2 regions of the Pandoraea sp. NE5 genome follow, and region 2 is predicted to be linked to the other one. Evidence: predicted binding sites of a transcription regulator. Region 2 holds the regulator's gene; the other holds the start of a gene.
The links. The regulator LexA, encoded in region 2, represses DNA repair genes until DNA is damaged. The targets are predictions, from matches to a motif close to ACTGTATNNNNATACAGT.
Positions count from the first base shown of each region.

Region 1: a site for LexA is predicted at 4,027-4,044, ahead of PanNE5_RS05240 (ATP-dependent helicase). Genes of this name have one in related genera too.

Region 1 covers NZ_AP025517.1:1,111,243-1,120,724, reverse strand. The annotation lists partial or broken gene PanNE5_RS05260 (cysteine desulfurase family protein) at 1-95, shown strand, start outside; gene PanNE5_RS05255 (hypothetical protein) at 146-1,312, opposite strand; fluoride riboswitch at 1,468-1,546, shown strand; gene PanNE5_RS05250 (voltage-gated chloride channel family protein) at 1,653-2,990, shown strand; gene PanNE5_RS05245 (DUF72 domain-containing protein) at 2,987-3,937, opposite strand; gene PanNE5_RS05240 (ATP-dependent helicase) at 4,104-6,188, shown strand; gene PanNE5_RS05235 (DUF4239 domain-containing protein) at 6,419-7,189, shown strand; gene PanNE5_RS05230 (DUF1653 domain-containing protein) at 7,256-7,537, shown strand; gene PanNE5_RS22925 (DUF6726 family protein) at 7,756-7,926, shown strand; gene PanNE5_RS05220 (lipase family protein) at 8,207-9,379, opposite strand.
Region 2 covers NZ_AP025517.1:4,451,787-4,461,268, reverse strand. The annotation lists gene typA (translational GTPase TypA) at 129-1,949, shown strand; gene PanNE5_RS20165 (enoyl-CoA hydratase/isomerase family protein) at 2,086-3,198, shown strand; gene PanNE5_RS20160 (hypothetical protein) at 3,237-3,647, opposite strand; gene lexA (transcriptional repressor LexA) at 3,822-4,475, opposite strand; gene PanNE5_RS20150 (sulfate ABC transporter substrate-binding protein) at 4,733-5,764, shown strand; gene cysT (sulfate ABC transporter permease subunit CysT) at 5,862-6,662, shown strand; gene cysW (sulfate ABC transporter permease subunit CysW) at 6,683-7,588, shown strand; gene PanNE5_RS20135 (sulfate/molybdate ABC transporter ATP-binding protein) at 7,616-8,704, shown strand; gene PanNE5_RS20130 (CysB family HTH-type transcriptional regulator) at 8,974-9,482, shown strand, end outside.

The sequences.
Region 1 (9,482 bases), 1.7 Mb from region 2:
GTGTGAGCCTCGGGCGCTTTACGACCGAAGCGTCGGTCGATTTCGTGACAGCGTGCTTCGAGCGTGTCGTCGGTCAGTGCCGGGCGTTGGCGGCCTGAGGGCGGGGTATCGAACACGCGTTGGCGCGGCCGAACCCGTCGGCGATTCAATACGACCGTGTCGGCTGCGGCCGGTCGCGATACCAGGCAGCGTCCCAGTCGTCATCGCGCAGGTAAGGCTTGGCGTCGAGTTTGGCGATGCGCGAAAGGATCCGACGCGCCGTCGGCGTCGCGCGCAGCAAAGCACGGGTGGTGTCGTCGAGATGGGCGATGATGTTCGCCACCGTGGCGCCGGCTTCGCCGATCGCCCGCTCGGGATCGTAGCTGCCCATCAAGTGCAGGAAATCGGTCGCTCGCTCGCCAAAGACTGCGGTGAAGATTTCCGGCGTTTCGAACAGCATCACCAACAGTGTCGGTGAGACGACCTCGATTTCGAACTGCTGCTTCGGTGCCGACAACATCAACCTTTCCTCCGCATACACCTCCAGATCGCTGATCAGCACGGGATTCGTCGTGTGGGCGTCGCGGATGAGCAGCGCCTGAAGGGGGTGTGTAGCGAGGACGTTCCTGGCGGTTGCCGGCGCATCACTGAGCGGCGACGGGAAAAAGAAGTGCGACGACGCGGAAATTTCGGGGGGCAGCCACGCGTTCAGAAAGTTCACGCTGTCCTGTGAGGGACAAATGATGTTCCGCATTTCCATCTGACTGTCTCCTTGGGTCGAACATTTCGTGAGGTGCTTGCCTTCCTCGACGCAGATTCGGAATTTGCGCTGCAGGGTCTGCGTGAAGTTTCGTCGATGGACACAGCGATCGATATCGTCGCCGGTCCAGCAAAGGATGGTCGCCGGTTTGGTGAAATTGACCCGTTGTTCCGCCGCTTCGGTGCATTCGCCGCTGGCGAACAGGCACCCGATCAGCGCGGCGGGACGGCGCGTCAGCTTCGCCTGGAGCGTTGCAATCGGGTCGGCGCCGATGCGCCGTTTGGTTCGACTGGAGGGGGCCGAATAGTCCTTGCATTCGACCATGGCCGCGATGCCCGCGGCGTAGATCACGCCGTCGATCTGCTCGAGGATCTTCTCATCGACGAACTTGACCGTATACGGCCACCTCACCGTCGCGCCGCCCAGCTCGAACCCCTTCAGTACGAGATATTCCAGCGCCTTGCCCGCGTCCCATCCAGGCGTGGCGCAGCGCTGGATGTCGCGCCACAACCCGGTGACGTCGTCCCAGTCGTACCCCCTGACGCGTTCGATGTATTCGCTGTCCGCTGCCATACCCGCTCTCCGTGAACCGGACACCGATTCTAGCGATGCGAGCGGCGGCGAAACGTCAATGCGCCGATTTATCGGAATGCGCCGATCCGGTTCGGCATTTCGGCGCAGCGAATGTCACGCATTGTGAGGGCTCGTGCTTCCTGATAGCATGTCGGCTGCTTCACGGAGATGGCATACCTCCGGCGTTCGTTGCGCAAACCGCCCCTCCCCGGGGCTGATGATGCCTGCAAGATCCTGGCGTGCCGGGAGGTTGCGGGCTATGCGCGCGAGCGTTTCTCTCATTCTCGGTAGTGTTCAGGCAATTTGTCGACGGCGTCGCTCGTCCCCCCTGTTGGACATCATGAAGATGTTTCAAGACTCCCCCTTGCGCGACTTGTTCGGCGTGCTGCCGCGCGCGGCACGCGCCAGTTCGCTCGCGGCGCTCGTCGGCATCATGGCCGGAAGTGCATCGGCCCTGTTTCTTGTCGCGCTGGATCTCGCGACCGAGACGCGTCTGGCTCACCCGTGGCTGCTCGGGCTGCTGCCCATCGCCGGCTTCGCGGTGGGCTGGCTCTATCTGCGGCTCGGCGCGAGCGTCGAAGCCGGCAACAATCTGCTGATCGACGAGATTCACGATCCGCGGCGTGTCGTGCCGTTGCGCATGGCGCCGCTGGTGCTGTTCGGCACGGTTGTCACGCATCTGGTCGGTGGGTCCGCCGGGCGCGAGGGCACGGCCGTGCAGATGGGCGGCGCACTGGCCGATCAGCTCACGCATGTCTTCCGTCTGTCCGGTGAGCAGCGTCGTGTGCTGCTGATGTCGGGCATCGCCGCAGGCTTCGCCTCGGTTTTCGGCACGCCGCTCGCTGGCGCCGTGTTCGGCCTGGAGGTGCTCGCCATCGGACGCCTGCGCTACGACGCCCTGTTGCCGTGCCTCGTCGCGGCGCTCGTGGGCGACGCGGTTACGCGCGCCTGGGGCGTGCATCACACCGTGTACACGATTGCGCCTGGCGCGTTCGCCGCGTCGATGTCGATCACCGGGGCGCTCAGTGCCGCCGCCGCTGGGGTGTTGTGCGGACTCGCGGGGATGGCGTTCGCCCAGGCGACGCACGCCACGTCGGCCTTCATGAAGCGGCGTATCGCCTACGCTCCGCTGCGTCCATTCGCCGGCGGGCTGGTAGTCGCAGTGGCGGCCACAGTGCTGGGCACGCCGCAGTACCTCGGGTTGGGCATCCCGACCATCGTCGATGCGTTTCATACGTCGTTGCCGTGGTACGACTTTCTTGGCAAGGCGGTCTTCACCGTCGTCACGCTCGGCTCGGGCTTCAAGGGCGGCGAAGTCACGCCGCTGTTCTATATCGGCGCGACGCTGGGCAACGCCTTATCGCATGTGTTGACGTTGCCGGCGGCGGTGCTCGCAGGCGTCGGTTTTGTCGCCGTGTTCGCGGGTGCGGCCAACACGCCCATCGCCTCGACGTTGATGGCCATCGAGATTTTCGGCCCGCAGATCGGGGGCTATGCCGCGATTGCGTGCGTGCTGGCGTACCTGTGTTCGGGGCATACAGGCATCTATCGCGCGCAACGCGTCGGGTCTGGCAAGCACGGAGCCGTACCGGAAGGCGCGCGACTCGGCGACCTGCCCGCATGGCGCAAGACGCTCAAGGCTGGCGCCCGGCCAACCGACGACGCGCACCGCCCCTAAACGATGCCGTGCGCAAGCGTCGTGAGCGTGCGCGCGAACGCCGACGCGTTCTTCATCCCCTGATCTTCGTGGTTCGTATTGAAGAGGACGTGCGTGTCGTCGACGTTCGCGGCCAGTCGCTGGACGCGCGCCGAGATGTCGATCAACTCGCTCGCGCTGTACTCGTAGACGAAGCGTCCCGAGGAGGCGGTGATGCCTCGTCGGTTCCAGGCGGCGGCGTTGCGGCCATGAAGACGGACGACGCACAGGTCGTCGCGCGTCGTCGCCCAGACCGCAGGCACCGTGTTGTCGAATCCGTCGGGGCTGTCGACGATGGTGTGCGCCGCCCCCGTCTCGCGCAGCATGGCCAGCGTGGCGGCTTCGCGCGAGGGCGTGTCGAACCAGCTACGGTGACGAAATTCCACGGCGTGCCGTTCGCCATCGAGCCGTCGCGCGGTCTCGAAGACCAGGGCCCGCCCGGCGCGGTCGTTCTGCACCCGCGGGGAGAACTGGAAGTGAATGGCCGCCAGTTGCCCGCACTGACGCAACGGCTCGATGGCTTCGAGATAGCGTCGCCAGAGTTCGTCGCGAAGTTCCGCGGGGAGGTCGTGCGGCGCGAGCGATCCAAGCGACGCAAGCGGGCCCTCTGGCCCTGCGTTTGCGTCGTCCCCCGCACCCAGCGCCTGCGCGATATCGCGCGGCAGTGCCGCGCGCGGCGTCGTATGGCCGGTGAACGCCCGAAATGCCTTGATGTGAAAGCGAAACGACGGGGGCGTGCGTTGCGTCCAGCGCCATGCCATGGCGGCGTCGGGTAGCCGGTAGTAGCTGCTGTCGACCTCGACCAGATCGAACTGCGACGCGTAATGGCGCAGCCGCGCCTCGGGCGTATCGACGCCCGGCGGGTAGAAGCGTCCGCACGCAATGAGCGTCGGATCGGTCCAGGACGATGTGCCGGTACGAATCGTCATGAGGTAGGTGAGTGGGCCGTCAGACGGGCGACAGCCGGAATTCGTCTCAATTTCCGAAGGGACTCGATGGGCGTCGAAGCCATCGTTATAATGTATAAATATACAGTACTCGATGAGCGTACTTGCGGGCCACGGCCCGTCTTTTCGTGGCGCTCCCAGATCTCGCATGTCCGAACAGCCGACCGCCCCCGCCCGCGATCCGTGGGCCGAACTCAACGACCGCCAGCGCGAAGCCGTCGACTATGGTGTCGGTGACGATGGCGCGCCCGGCGGGCCATTGCTCGTCATCGCCGGCGCGGGCTCGGGCAAGACCAGCACGCTTGCGCATCGCGTCGCCAACCTCATCGTTCGCGGGGCCGACCCCAACCGTATCTTGTTGCTCACTTTCTCGCGTCGCGCCGCCGGCGAAATGGAGCGACGCGTGGGCGCGGTGCTGCAAAAGGTGCTGGGGCTGGCGTCGTCGCAACCGCCGTCGCTGCCGTGGGCCGGCACGTTTCACGCCATTGGCGCTCGCATTCTGCGCGATGTGGCAACGCGCATCGGCCTGTCGGAAGCGTTCACCATTCACGACCGCAGCGATGCCGAAGATCTGCTGGGCCTTGCGCGCCATGACCTCGGCTTTTCCGCCACGCAGTCGCGCTTCCCGCTCAAGGGCACATGCCTCTCGATCTATTCGCGCGTGGTGAACAGTCAGGCACCGCTTGCGGAAGTGCTCGCGAAGCATTTCCCGTGGTGCGCGCAATGGGAGGCGCAGCTCAAGACGCTCTTCGGTGCCTACGTCGACGCGAAGCAAGCGCAACACGTTCTCGATTACGACGATCTGCTGCTGTACTGGGCCGAGACGATGAGCGCGCCGGATCTCGCGCGCGAACTGGGCGAGCGCTTCGACCACGTGCTCGTCGACGAATACCAGGACACCAATCGGCTGCAGGCGCAGATCCTGCTCGCGATGAAGCCCGACGGACGCGGCCTCACCGTCGTGGGGGATGATGCGCAGTCGATTTATGCGTTCCGCGCGGCCACCATCCGAAACATCCTCGACTTTCCCGGGCAATTTGCCGAGCCCGCCCATGTGGTCACGCTCGAGCGGAATTACCGTTCGACGCAACCGATTCTCGATGCGTCCAATGCCGTGATCGCCGAGTCGAACGAGCGCTACGCGAAGGCATTGTGGACCGATCGGCAATCGACGCATCTGCCGCAACTCGTCAATGTGAGCGACGAGTCGGGGCAGGCCCGCTGGGTGGCGGATCAGGTGCTGGCGCAACGTGAGACCGGCACCCGATTGATGCAGCAGGCGGTGCTGTTCCGCACTGGTAGCCATAGCGCGGCGCTGGAGCTGGAACTCACACGCCGCAATATCCCGTTCGTGAAATTCGGCGGCTTGAAGTTTCTCGAAGCGGCGCACGTCAAGGATATGTTGTCGATCCTGCGTTGGGCGCACAACCCGGCCAGCCGCTTGTCGGGGTTTCGTGTGGCCCAGTTGATCCCCGGAATCGGGCCCGTGAGCGCCACCCGATTGCTCGACGCCATGTCGGCCTCCGCCATGCCCGCGCAGGTGCTCGCGGACTTCAAGCCACCGTCGGCGGCCGCTGCCGATTGGCGCGCGTTCGTCGACGTCTTCATCGCGTTGCACGACACGCGGCTGTCATGGCCGGCCGATGTCGATCTGGCGCTGCGCTGGTATGCGCCGCTGCTGACACAACGCTTCGACGACGCGGCCGTGCGCCAGGCGGACCTCGAACAGCTCGCCCGCATTGCGGGTACGTATGGGTCGCGTGAGCAGTTTCTGACCGAGTTGACCCTTGATCCTCCCGACGCCACGAGTGCGCAATCCGGCCCGCCGTTGCTTGACGAGGACTACCTGATTCTGTCGACGATCCATAGTGCGAAAGGGCAGGAGTGGCGCTCGGTCTATGTGCTCAACGTCGTCGACGGCTGCATTCCGTCCGACATGAGCACGGGCGACGACGAGGACATCGAGGAAGAGCGTCGGCTCTTGTATGTGGCGATGACGCGCGCGAAGGAATCGCTGCAATTGGTCGTGCCTCAGCGGTTTTACGTGCATCAGCAAACGGGAATGGGCGATCGCCACGTGTACGGCACGCGCAGCCGTTTCGTCTCCGACACGATGTTGCCGCTGTACGAAATTCTCCCGAAGCCGCGCGAGGGCGAGGTGCTGCGGGGGCCGGTGGGCGACGTGGCGGTGCACATCGACGTCGCTCGCAAGCTTCGCAACGCGTGGTCTTGAGCACAAGGTTCGCGAACCAGGCACCCAGATGGCTTTTCGAGCGGGCGGCGCTGTTCGCGTGCGCCCCGGCGGCCACGCATCGTCAGGTCGTCGCCAGCTTGTCGCCGGGCGCGCATCAGGTATAGTCGCCGCATCGGCGGCGGTGCAGCGCTTACTGCCGCCATGTAAGTTTCGCAAAGCTTTGTCGAGACGGATGCGGGGGAACGCGAATGCAATGGCTGGTGAACCAAATGACGTTGATGCCGACGGGGCTGTTGCTTGTCAGCATGGCCATCGGCACAGCGCTGCTCGCCGTGGCCGTCGCGTGGCTGGCGCGTGTCTGGCTGTTCGATCGATTAGCCGATCCGTCCGAGGTGCGCGGCACGGTATCCGATGTCGTCCACGGTAGCCTGCTCGCATTCATCGTTTTCGTGCTCGCCCATGTGTTGACCGACGTGCGCGCCAACCTCGGCCATGCGGACGATCAGGCGCTGCGCGAGGCGTCGGTGGTCCGACGTCTCGATCGAGAACTCAAGGCGGTTGGCGACAGCGACGCGCAGGCGGCGCGTGTGTTGCTGCGCAGCTACGTGACGTCCGCCGTCACCGACGAATGGAAGACGTTGAGCACCGCCGACCCGGATCTGTCGCCCGTGACCGAAGCGGCATTGACGGCGTTTGTCGGGGCTACGCGTCGGGTGGTCGCGAAACACGAGGACAGCGCCAGTTCGATCCGGACCTTGCTCGATCGGTTGGAGGAGGCCCGCCAAGGACGTTTCGAAAACTCGACGAAAACCGTGCCCGACGTGTTCTGGTGGGTCATCGCGCTCTTCATGCTGGCGGCGATGGCGATGAACGGCCGGTATCCGGGCTCGTGGAAAAGTAATTTCATCATCGCGATCCACATGGGCGCGATCGGGATGGTGATCGCGTTGATCGTCAACCTCGATGAGCCGTTCCGTGGCGCTTCGGGCATCTCGCCCGCGCCGCTCGCGAAATCGGTTGGGATCGCGGTGCCGCGCTGACGCGGAACTTCAACGAGCATTTTTTGCCCGACCGTATCCGGTTGTGGTCAGCAGGAGAAGAGAACGATGGTATCGAATATGTCCGCGCCGTCGGCCGAATCCACGCCGGAAATCGAGGCGTTCCGCCCGGGCGTCTACCGTCATTACAAAGGCAATTGTTATCTCGCGCTAGGTGTCGCCCGCGCCGATGAGACCGATGAGCCGGTGGTCGTCTATACGCGGCTGTACCCGCGCGAAGGGCTACCCATGAGCACCCGTCTGTTGCGCATCTGGAATGAACCGGTGGAGACGGACAGCGGTTCGGTGCCGCGCTTCACGTACATCGGCCACACGACGCCTGCTGCCTGAGCCACGGCGCCTCGCTCGCTTTGCGACGCCCGCGGCAAATCACATGAACGACTGGCATTTCGCCCTTATCAGGACACCCCCTCATGACGCTGCGCCCCCCGATGTCCCATCACACCATTGACGCTTCGCGCTCCCGCCCGGCAACGGTCGACAGGCAAGCGCTCCGCATCCCCGACGTGGGGGACGCGACATTGGCGTCGAAACCCGCCCCGCGCAATCTGCGCCGGTGGTGGGCCTTGTTCGCCATTCTCCCGTTCGTGACGTCGGTGTCAGGGTGCGGATTGATGGCTGCCCCCTGCCGGGTGGCGTCGGCGGGGCTGAAGATCATTCCGGGGGTTGGGGGCGTGCTGGCCACGCCGACGGACGCGTGTGCGGCCGCTATCGACTGAGCGCGCTGGGTCATGACCGCGCCGGACGGTCGAGCGAATTCCGGCCGCGCAAAAAAAGAAAGCCCGCGAATGGCGGGCTTAATCCATATCAGGAGGAGACATGGAGGAGACGAGTTCAGTATAGGACGCTGTGTTGCGACGCACCATATGTAATTTTACGTAGTTACCCGCATGTTGCACATATGCAACACAAAATAACAACAATAAAATCAGCTACTTATCGCTGCCATCCATCAATCTCTCTGCTTTTTCGACCCAAAATTTCGAGGCATCCTTCTAATTATTGTGCGTGCGCACGCTTTCTCGTCGACATGAGGTCGAGGACGAATGGCACCGAATCGCGGAGCGACGGATTGACGGTCGCATCGTGATCGAGCCCTTCGTACGTACGCACCAGGGTGGTGGTTCCCGCTTGGGCCACATCGCGCGCAAACGCTTGTTGCATGATGACCGGCACGTCGATGTCGTTCATGCCCATGCCGATGAACACGGGATGCTTGATATGCAGCGTCGGGTAGCGCAGTGACGGCGTCTGGTTGTCGAGCAGCTTCTGGATATCCGGCTGCATGCTGTTGCCCGCATTCAGGCCGGCGGCCGTGGAGTGATCGGTCAGTTCGTCGATGCAAAGCGTGCGGGCTTCGTTCAGTACAGGCAACGCCTGCGGTGAGAAGTAGCGCGACGCCTGCATCGTCGGATCGCGGTCGGCTGCCGACAGGAACAGGTACATCGCGTACGGAATCTTCGGATCCGGCGCGCCCGGATCGGGTTGGCTCGCGAACAGCATGGCGGCCGACGTCTGCGCGTTGAAATACGGCGTGCCCGTGAGCACGGTTGCGATCACTTTGACGTCAGGCGCGTATTGCGGCTGATAACCGGCGGCCGAGAACGCCGCGTGCGCGCCCTGCGATTGCCCGACGAGGACGACGCGGTTCTGCAACGGGAAGACGCTGCGTGCCGCCAGCAGGCTGTCGAGCACGCTGTAGGCTTGCGCACGCGAATTCAGATAATGGTGCAGCCCGGGCGAGCCCAGACCCGCGTAATCGGGGGCCACGATCGCGAAGCCGAGTGAGAGCCATGTGCCCAGATATTGCATGTCGCGCTGGCTGCGCACATTGAGCGACGGCGCGCACGCGCTGGCGACGCCCACCGTACCGTGCGCCCACACAACGACCGGCCAGCCACCGGGCGGTGTCGGTCCTTTGGGAAGGAAGACGGCACCCGTGTCTTCTCGCGCTTCAGTGCCACCCACGCCATCGATGGAGCTGTAACGAATGCGGAATTGCTCGCCGGCTTCGGGCAAGCCGTGGTCGGCATCGAGCGGCTGCCGGTCGACGATAGCCCCGTGTGGAAGTGTGGCGGGCGCGGTTTCGGGCGTGATCGCGTGGGCCGCGCGGCCGATGACCAGACTGGCAAACAGGGCGGCGCTGATAAAGCGCCACAGGCGATGGAACATACTGAACTGTCCTCGTATTGAGTTGTGCTTCTGAAGCATGCGTGAGTGAAGCTCACGCGTCGCCCGCGGACCTGCTGCCATTGCCTTGCGTCGTATCCATGAC
Region 2 (9,482 bases):
CGATGAATGCGACGCCGTCGACGTTCCCGCGCAGGGGCCGTTGCTGCATTGCAGAAAGACCATGACGTAAGACACGCGCAAGTGGTAGAATCGCGGATTCTCCAAAGGCTTTTTTCGAGCACCTCTTCATGACCCGCGCTCTCCGTAATATCGCCATCATCGCGCACGTCGACCACGGCAAAACCACGCTCGTCGACCAACTGCTGCGCCAGTCGGGCACCTTCCGCGAAAACCAGCAAGTTGCTGAACGCGTGATGGACTCGAACGACATTGAAAAAGAGCGCGGCATCACGATCCTCGCCAAAAACTGCGCCGTCGAATACGAAGGCACGCACATCAACATCGTCGACACGCCGGGACACGCGGACTTCGGCGGTGAAGTGGAGCGTGTGCTTTCGATGGTCGACAGTGTGCTGTTGCTCGTCGACGCCGTCGAAGGCCCGATGCCGCAAACGCGCTTCGTGACCCGCAAGGCCCTCGGCCTCGGTCTGAAGCCGATCGTCGTGGTCAACAAGATCGACCGTCCGGGCGCGCGTCCGGATTGGGTGATCAACCAGACGTTCGACCTGATGGACAAGCTGGGTGCCACCGACGAGCAGCTCGACTTCCCGGTCGTCTACGCGTCGGCCCTGAACGGTTTCGCGAGCCTCGACTCCGATGTGCGCGAAGGCACGATGCGCCCGCTGTTCGACGCGATTCTCGAACACGTGCCGGTCCGCGAAGCCGATGTCGACGCCCCGCTGCAACTGCAGATCAGCTCGCTCGACTACTCGACGTTCGTTGGCCGTATCGGTATTGGCCGTATTACGCGCGGTCGCATCAAGCCGGGTCAGCAAGTGGTGATGCGCTTTGGTCCGGAAGGCGAAGTCCTCAAGCGCAAGATCAATCAGGTGCTGACGTTCCGCGGTCTGGAGCGTGTGATGTCGGACGGCGCGGAAGCCGGCGACATCGTGCTGATCAACGGGATTGAAGACGTGGGTATCGGCGCAACGATTTGCGACGTCGACACGCCGGAAGCCTTGCCGCTGCTGACGGTAGACGAGCCGACGCTGACCATGAACTTCTGCGTGAACACGTCGCCGCTGGCCGGCCGTGAAGGCAAGTTCGTGACGAGCCGTCAAATTCGCGACCGTCTGCACAAGGAACTCAATCACAACGTAGCGCTGCGCGTGAAAGACACCGCCGAAGATTCCGTCTTCGAAGTGTCCGGCCGTGGCGAACTGCACCTGACGATTCTCATCGAGAACATGCGTCGCGAAGGCTACGAACTGGCCGTGTCGCGTCCGCGCGTGGTGCTCAAGGAAATCGACGGCGTGAAGCATGAGCCGTACGAAATGCTGACCATCGACCTGGAAGACGATCACCAGGGCGCGGTCATGGAAGAAATCGGCCGCCGCAAGGGCGAAATGCTGGACATGGTGTCGGACGGTCGCGGCCGTACGCGTCTTGAATACCGCATTCCGGCGCGTGGCTTGATCGGCTTCCAGGGCGACTTCCTGTCGATGACCCGCGGCACGGGCCTGATGAGCCACATTTTCGATGCTTACGCACCGCTCAAGGATGGCACGCTGGGCGAGCGTCGCAATGGCGTTCTGATCTCCCAGGACGACGGCGCTGCCGTGGCCTACGCGCTATGGAAGCTGCAAGATCGCGGCCGCATGTTCGTGTCGCCGGGTGACGCCCTGTACGAAGGCATGATCATCGGTATCCATAGCCGTGACAACGACCTCGTGGTCAACCCGATCAAGGGGAAGCAGCTCACGAACGTGCGCGCGTCGGGCACCGACGAAGCCGTGCGCCTGGTGCCGCCGATCTCGATGAGCCTCGAGTACGCCGTGGAATTCATCGACGACGACGAACTGGTCGAAGTCACGCCGCAGACGATTCGCCTGCGCAAGCGCTACCTCAAGGAACACGAGCGCAAGCGCGCATCGCGTGAAGAGAAGTAAAGCCGGCGAGGGTGTCGTGGCGTAGCGGAGAAACTTCTGCTACGCGCCGATGCCAGTCTGTTGGAAAGAAAGCCGGTGCCTCGCACCGGCTTTTTTGTTATCCCTTTCGTTGACGTCACTGAAGCCATTGCCAGACATGACCGACTTTGTGAGTACCGACATCCGCGGCCGCATCGGCTTTATCACCCTGACCCGCCCGAAGGCGCTCAATGCGCTCTCGCACGACATGATTCGTGCGATGGCCTCGGCCCTCGATGCATGGCGCGACGATCCGCGCGTGCTCGCCGTCGTCCTGCGGGGCGAGGGGGAGAAGGGTTTGTGCGCGGGCGGCGACATTCGCTATTTCCACGAGGCGGTGAGCGCGGGGCGCACCGACATCATGGATTTCTTCACGGACGAGTACACGCTGAACTACACGATCGCCACCTACCCGAAGCCCTATATCGCGCTGATGGACGGCGTGGTGATGGGCGGCGGCATGGGCATCTCGCAGGGGGCGGCGTTGCGACTGGTCACGGAAGCCACGCGCATGGCAATGCCCGAGACGGCCATCGGACTGTTTCCCGATGTGGGCGGCGGACGCTTTCTCGCGAATCTTGCCGGTCATCTTGGCGAGTACCTTGGCACGACGGGCGTGGTGTTCGGTGCCGTTGACGCATGCGAAATCGGTCTGGCCGACGCGGTGGTACCGCGTACCGAATTACCGGTGCTCTGTGAACGGCTGGCGAGCGGCGATTGGCCGGACAGTGATGCGGTACTCGACGCGGCGCGCGCGTTCGCCCGGCAAAGCGTGCCGCCTGCCGGACTGGCCCCGGGCAAGCTTGCGCCGCTGCGCGACGTGATCGACCATCACTTCGGCCTGCCGGATCTGCCGGCCATCCTGTCGTCGCTCAAGCGGGAAGCCCGCTGCGAGTTCTCCGGCTGGGCGCAGGAGACGGAAGATCTGTTGCGCGCCAAGCGCTCGCCGCTGATGGTTTGCGTCACGCTGGAACAGGTGCGCCGCGCACGCAAGCTGTCACTCGCCGACGAGTTGCGCGAGGAGTGGCTGATGATGCGCTGTGTCTTCAATCTCGACGGCCGTACCGGGGCGGAGGGCGTTGAAGGCATTCGCGCGATGGTCGTCGACAAGGATCATGTGCCGCGCTGGCAGCACGGCAGCATCGAAGCGGTCACGCCCGCCGACATCGCGCGATTCTTCGATGGCGATCGGCATGGCGCGGACCATCCACTGCGCGAACTCGGGCGATAAGTCCGTCGCGCCATGGAGGGTCGCGGTGGCCCGAGGGCTTATACCGCAGCCTGACAGAACTGATCGCCAACGGCCAGATCGAGTTTGCGGCAGATGTCGGCGATGCTGCCGACCATCACGATGTGCGACATGTCGCGATACACGCGCACCTCGTGCTCACCTTGTGTGTCGCGTTGCTGAACGTCTCGCACGCTGCGCGACGTCTTGACCGCTTTTCCGGTAGGGCACGCGCGACGCGAGGCCGACGCCATGGCAGCGGCGAGTGTACGGGGCAGGGCCGTGGAGCGCGAGCGCGCAGGCACGGTGTACGAGCGTGCGATGGCCGGGGCGGCGGCAAACGGGCCGGACAGGGCCGACAGCCCGTACACCGCAGACAGACGCGCCTGCGACGGCACGCGGACGCGCGGTTGACCAAAAGACGTACGCAGCAAACCAAAGAGTCGAGCCATGATGCGATCCTTCCTCCAATGTGGGTCTGAGGGGCGCGTCCTGCCACGACCTTCACAAATCGCGGGCGCAGCAGGGCACGGGCGCCGGACCCAGCCCGGCGCAGTCGGAAATGCGAAACTTCAGTGAGTGGGCTGCTGCGTGATCGAGACGCGGCGCAGTACCCAGGTTTGCGTCTAGAGGTCGTTGTTGCGGATCAGGCCGACCGCAATCCCTTCCAGCGCAAAGTCACCGCTGCCTTCATTGACATCGATGTTCTCGAAGTCGGGGTTTTCGGCGATCAACTCGACGCCGCCGGGTACACGGTGAAAACGTTTGACGGTCACATCGTCGCCAATGCGTGCCACGACAATCTGGCCCTCGCGCGCGTCGGCGGCTTTCTGTACCGCCAACAGATCGCCGTCGAGAATGCCCGCGTCTCGCATGGACATACCGCGCACCTTCAGCAGGTAATCGGGCTGGCGCGCGAACATGTTCGGGTCGCACTGAAAGTTGCGTTCGATATGTTCCTGCGCCAGGATCGGGCTACCTGCGGCAACGCGCCCGACGAGCGGCAGCGACAGTTGCATCAGGCCCATATGCGGCAAGGTGAACTGATGCATGCCGCCCGCTTCGTCGAGCCGCTTGAGGCGGATGCCGCGCGATTGGCCTGCGGCCAGTTCGATCACCCCTTTGCGCGCCAGCGCCCGCAGGTGCTCCTCCGCGGCGTTGGCGGAAGAGAAGCCGAGTTCGGCGGCGATCTCGGCGCGCGTCGGCGGAAAGCCGGTGCGCTCGATCGCTTGTCGGACCAGTTCGTAGACCTGCTGTTGACGAGCAGTAAGTTTGATCATGGCATCACTGTATGGAAGCACAGGTGGCTGTATTTTTGTACAGTGTTTGTAAAAACGCAAGGGAAAACTTCGTCGCCTGCAGGATGTGTCTGTCCCACGCCCGCGTCGTGGGACCCCCGCGGGATCAAACCGGCGTCGGTACGAGCGGGCTAATCCATGATTTGATATAAACAATCGTATAAATATTATTTTTAAGTATTTAGCTGTCCCCATAGACTGGCCTCCTACACACGAAAGAACACGAGGGAGCGCAAGTCATGGGTCAAGTGATACGGGGGGGAAAAGCCAGGGCGCTGGCGATCGCACTGGGAGGGCTGGCACTGACTGCCGGGCTGTCGCTTCAGGCGCGCGCCGCGAGTTTTTCCCTGCTCAACGTGTCGTATGACCCGACGCGTGAGCTATATGCCGACTACAACAAGGCATTCGAGGCGCACTACAGGCAGACCACGGGCGACACGGTGACGCTCAAGGCCTCGCATGGCGGCTCGGGCAAGCAGGCCCGTACGGTACTCGACGGCGCACCGGCCGACGTCGTGACGCTCGGCATCTCCGCCGACATCGACGAACTGGCGCAGGCCGGACTCGTGAACAAAGATTGGCAGAAGCGTCTGCCCGATAACGCCACGCCATACACGTCGACCATCGTGTTGCTCGTGCGCAAGGGCAACCCCAAACACATCAAGGACTGGAACGACCTCACCAGGCCGGGCATCAGCGTGGTCACGCCGAACCCGAAGACGTCGGCCGGCGCCCGCTGGAATTACCTCGCTGCATGGCTTTACGCGCTAAAGCAGCCAGGCGGCAACGAGCAGACCGCCCAGGCCTTTGTCGCGGCGCTCTACCGCAACGTGGGGGTACTCGATTCCGGCGCGCGAGGCGCCACCACGACCTTCGTCGAGCGCGGCGTCGGCGACGTGCTGATCGCCTGGGAAAACGAGGCGCTGCTCTCGGTGAAGGATCTCGGTCCGGACAAGTTCGACATCGTCGTGCCGTCGTCGTCGATTCTCACGGAGCCGCCGGTCGCCGTGGTCGACAAGAACGTCGACAGGCACGGAACTCGCAAAGCCGCTGAAGCCTATCTGCAATGGCTGTATTCGCCGCAAGGGCAGGAGATCGCCGCGAAGCACTTCTATCGTCCACGCTCGCCGGACATCGCCAGGAAGTATGCCTCGCAGTATCCGAAGCTCAAGCTCTACACGGTCGACGCCGATCTGGGCGGGTGGACGAAAACGCAGGCCAAGCATTTTGCCGACGGTGGCATCTTCGACCAGATCTACACGAAGAAGTGACCCCCAGGGCCCGAGAAGACAAAGGGATGCAAGCGTGAGTACCGTACTGTTTCCGCTCTGGCGCAAGCCGAGTGCTTTGCCAGGATTTGGCCTGACGATGGGCTACACGGTCGGCTATCTGAGCCTCGTGGTGTTGGTGCCGCTGCTGATGGTTTTCATCAAGGCCAGCTCGCTCGATTGGGCGAGCTTTATCGCCGCCGTGAGTTCGCCGCGCGTGTTGGCCTCATACCGCCTCACGTTCGGCCTGTCGCTCGCGGCGGCCATGCTCAACGCCGTGTTCGGTGTCGTGCTGGCGTGGGTGCTCGTGCGCTACTCATTCCCCGGCAAGCGTTTCGTCGATGCGCTGATCGACCTGCCATTTGCCTTGCCGACGTCGGTCGCGGGGATCGTGCTGGCCTCGATCTACGCGCCGAACGGCTGGATCGGACGCTGGTTCGCGCTGCTCGATCTCAAGATCGCGTTTACGCCGTTGGGCATCTTCGTGGCGCTGACATTTATCGGATTGCCGTTCGTTGTGCGCACGCTCCAGCCGGTGCTCGAGGAATTTGAACGCGAACAGGAAGAGGCCGCCGCGTGTCTGGGCGCAACACGTTGGCAGACACTGCGTCACGTCATTCTCCCCGCGGTGCTGCCTGCGCTACTGACCGGTTTTGCGCTGGCGTTTGCGCGCGCGGTGGGGGAGTACGGCTCGGTCATCTTCATTGCCGGCAACATTCCGATGGTCTCGGAAATCGCGTCACTGCTGATCGTCACCAAGCTCGAGCAGTACGACTATGCGGGCGCCGCGGCACTGGCTGTGGTGATGCTGGTGATCTCGTTCGTGTTGCTGCTGCTGATCAATACCCTGCAATGGTGGCTGCAACGCCGCCATGCGGGCCGACGCGCCAGTGGCGCTTGATTCAAGAGAACGTCTCGCTCATGTCCGATTCACTTGCGCTGTCGCGCGCCTTGCTGCAACCGATCCAGGCCCGCCAGGTCAATCCGACCGACGAGCCGGCGTTCGTCAAGGGCGCACTCATTGCCGTGGCGCTGTTGTTCTTCGCTTTGTTTCTGCTCTTGCCGCTCGCGTCGGTCTTCGTCACCGCGCTGGGCAAAGGCTTCCCCGCGTATTGGGACGGGTTGACGAACGACGACGCGCTGTCAGCGCTTCGTCTCACGCTGCTGGTCGCCGTCATTGCCGTGCCGCTGAACCTGGTGTTCGGTGTGGCGGCGTCGTGGGCGATTGCGCGTTTCGACTTCAAGGGCAAGAGCGTGTTGACGACGCTCATCGACTTGCCGTTCTCGGTCTCGCCGGTGATCGCGGGCATCACGTTCCTGCTGATCTTCGGTCGTCAGGGGCCGCTGTGGGACTTTCTCGACGCGCACAACCTGAAGGTCGTGTTCGCGCTGCCTGGACTGATACTCGCGACGGTGTTCGTCACGTTCCCATTCGTCGCGCGCGAATTGATCCCGCTCATGCAGGCGCAGGGCAGCGAAGAGGAGGAGGCGGCGCGCGTGCTGGGGGCCAGCGGGTGGCAGATATTCACGCGCGTGACGCTGCCGAAAATCAAATGGGGCCTGCTGTATGGCGTGATCCTTTGCAATGCCCGGGCGATGGGTGAGTTCGGTGCCGTGTCGGTCGTCTCCGGCCATATTCGCGGCGAGACGAACACGCTGCCGCTGCACGTGGAAATTGAATACAACGACTACCACACGGTGGGCGCGTTCGCGGCGGCGTCGATTCTCGCGATGCTCGCGCTCGCCACGCTGGCGCTGAAGCTGTGGGCTGAGCGCAAGCTGGCGCAGGACAAGGCAGCGCGTCGCGAAGACGTCGTGCCGGCCTGAGCCGATATTGATTCGAGGAGCAAGACCATGAGCATTCAGGTACAACGGGTGTCAAAACGCTTCGGCGATTTTGCGGCGCTCGATGACGTCACGCTGGAATTCCCGACAGGCGAACTGGTCGCGCTGCTGGGGCCGTCCGGCTGCGGCAAGACCACACTGCTGCGTATCGTCGCGGGCCTGGAGTTCGCCGACGCCGGTCGCGTCGTGCTCAACGGCGAGGACGTGGCGACGGTCGGCACGCGCGAGCGTCAGGTCGGCTTCGTGTTTCAGCACTATGCGCTCTTCCGTCACATGACCGTGTTCGAGAATGTGGCGTTCGGGCTGCGCGTGAAGTCGCGCCGCGAGCGGCTCACGGACGCGCAGATCCGCGCCAAGGTGCATGAACTGCTTGGCCTGGTGCAACTCGACTGGCTGGCCGATCACTATCCGGCGGAACTCTCGGGCGGTCAGCGTCAGCGCATTGCGTTGGCGCGTGCACTGGCCGTCGAGCCGAAGGTGCTGCTGCTCGACGAACCGTTCGGGGCGCTCGATGCCAAGGTGCGCAAGGAATTGCGTAGCTGGCTTCGCCGTCTGCACGACGAGCTGCACATCACCACGATCTTCGTCACGCACGACCAGGAAGAGGCGCTCGAAGTGGCCGACCGTATAGTGCTGATGAATCGCGGCAGCGTCGAACAGATCGGCGCGCCACAGGACGTGTACGACACGCCGCGCAGCCCGTTCGTCTATGAGTTTCTCGGCGCCGTGAACCGGCTGCCGGGCGAGTTGCGCACGCACGACTTCATTGCCGATGTCGGTGCCGGTGCCGGCGCGTTTCGCGTGACGGTGCACAAGGACGATTTGCCCGCTGCGCCGCCGGACGGTCGCGTGATGGCGTATGTGCGTCCGCACGATCTTGCGCTGCTGCCGGCGCACGACGGTGGGCCGGGGATCGACGTGGCCGTGCGCCGCGCCATTCCGCTGGGCGGCACCGTGCGCGTGGAACTTGCCGCGCCGGGAGGGGCGGTGTGGGAAGCGGAACTGACTCGCGCTGGCTGGCAGGCGCTCGGCGCGCAAAGTGGTGCGCCGATGCGGGCGGTGCCGCGTCAGTTGCGGGTGTTTGCCGCGCCGGCGTGAGCCGCACGACAAAACGACGGCGCTAGTCCACGCGACCTGGGGGCGCCACGCCTAACGACCTGACAGACGATCTAACCAACGACCGGACAAGACGTAGCGAACAAGGCCTAGCAAATACGACGTAGCAAATACGACGTAGCAAACACGACGTAGCAAACACGACGTAGCAAACACGACGTAGCAAACACGACGTCACGTACAGGACCTTACGAACAAGACGTCATGAACAAGACGTCATGAACCGGCAAGCCACAGGGTGGAGTCCCCTCATGAATTTTCAGCAATTGCGCTACGTGCGCGAAGCCGTTCGGCAGAATCTCAACCTGACGGAAGCCGCCAGTGCGCTGTACACGTCGCAGTCGGGCGTGAGCAAGCAGATCAAGGATCTCGAAGACGAACTGGGCGTGGATGTTTTCGTGCGTCGCGGCAAGCGGCTCACGGGGCTGACCGAGCCAGGCAAGGCCGTGCTGCAACTGATCGAGCGCATGTTGCTCGACGCCGAGAACTTGCGCCGTGTGGCGCGTCAGTTCGCGGATCAGGACAGCGGCCATCTCGTGCTGGCGACGACCCACACGCAGGCGCGCTATGCGCTGCCGCAGGTCATCAAGCAATTCACGAGCGTGTTCCCAAAGGTGCAACTGGCGTTGAGGCAGGGCAGCCCGCGTCAGATTGCACAGATGGTGATCGACGGCGAGGCCGACATCGGCATCACGACCGAGGCGCTCGATCGCTTTCCCGATATCGTCACGTTCCCGTGCTACTCGTGGCATCACGTCGC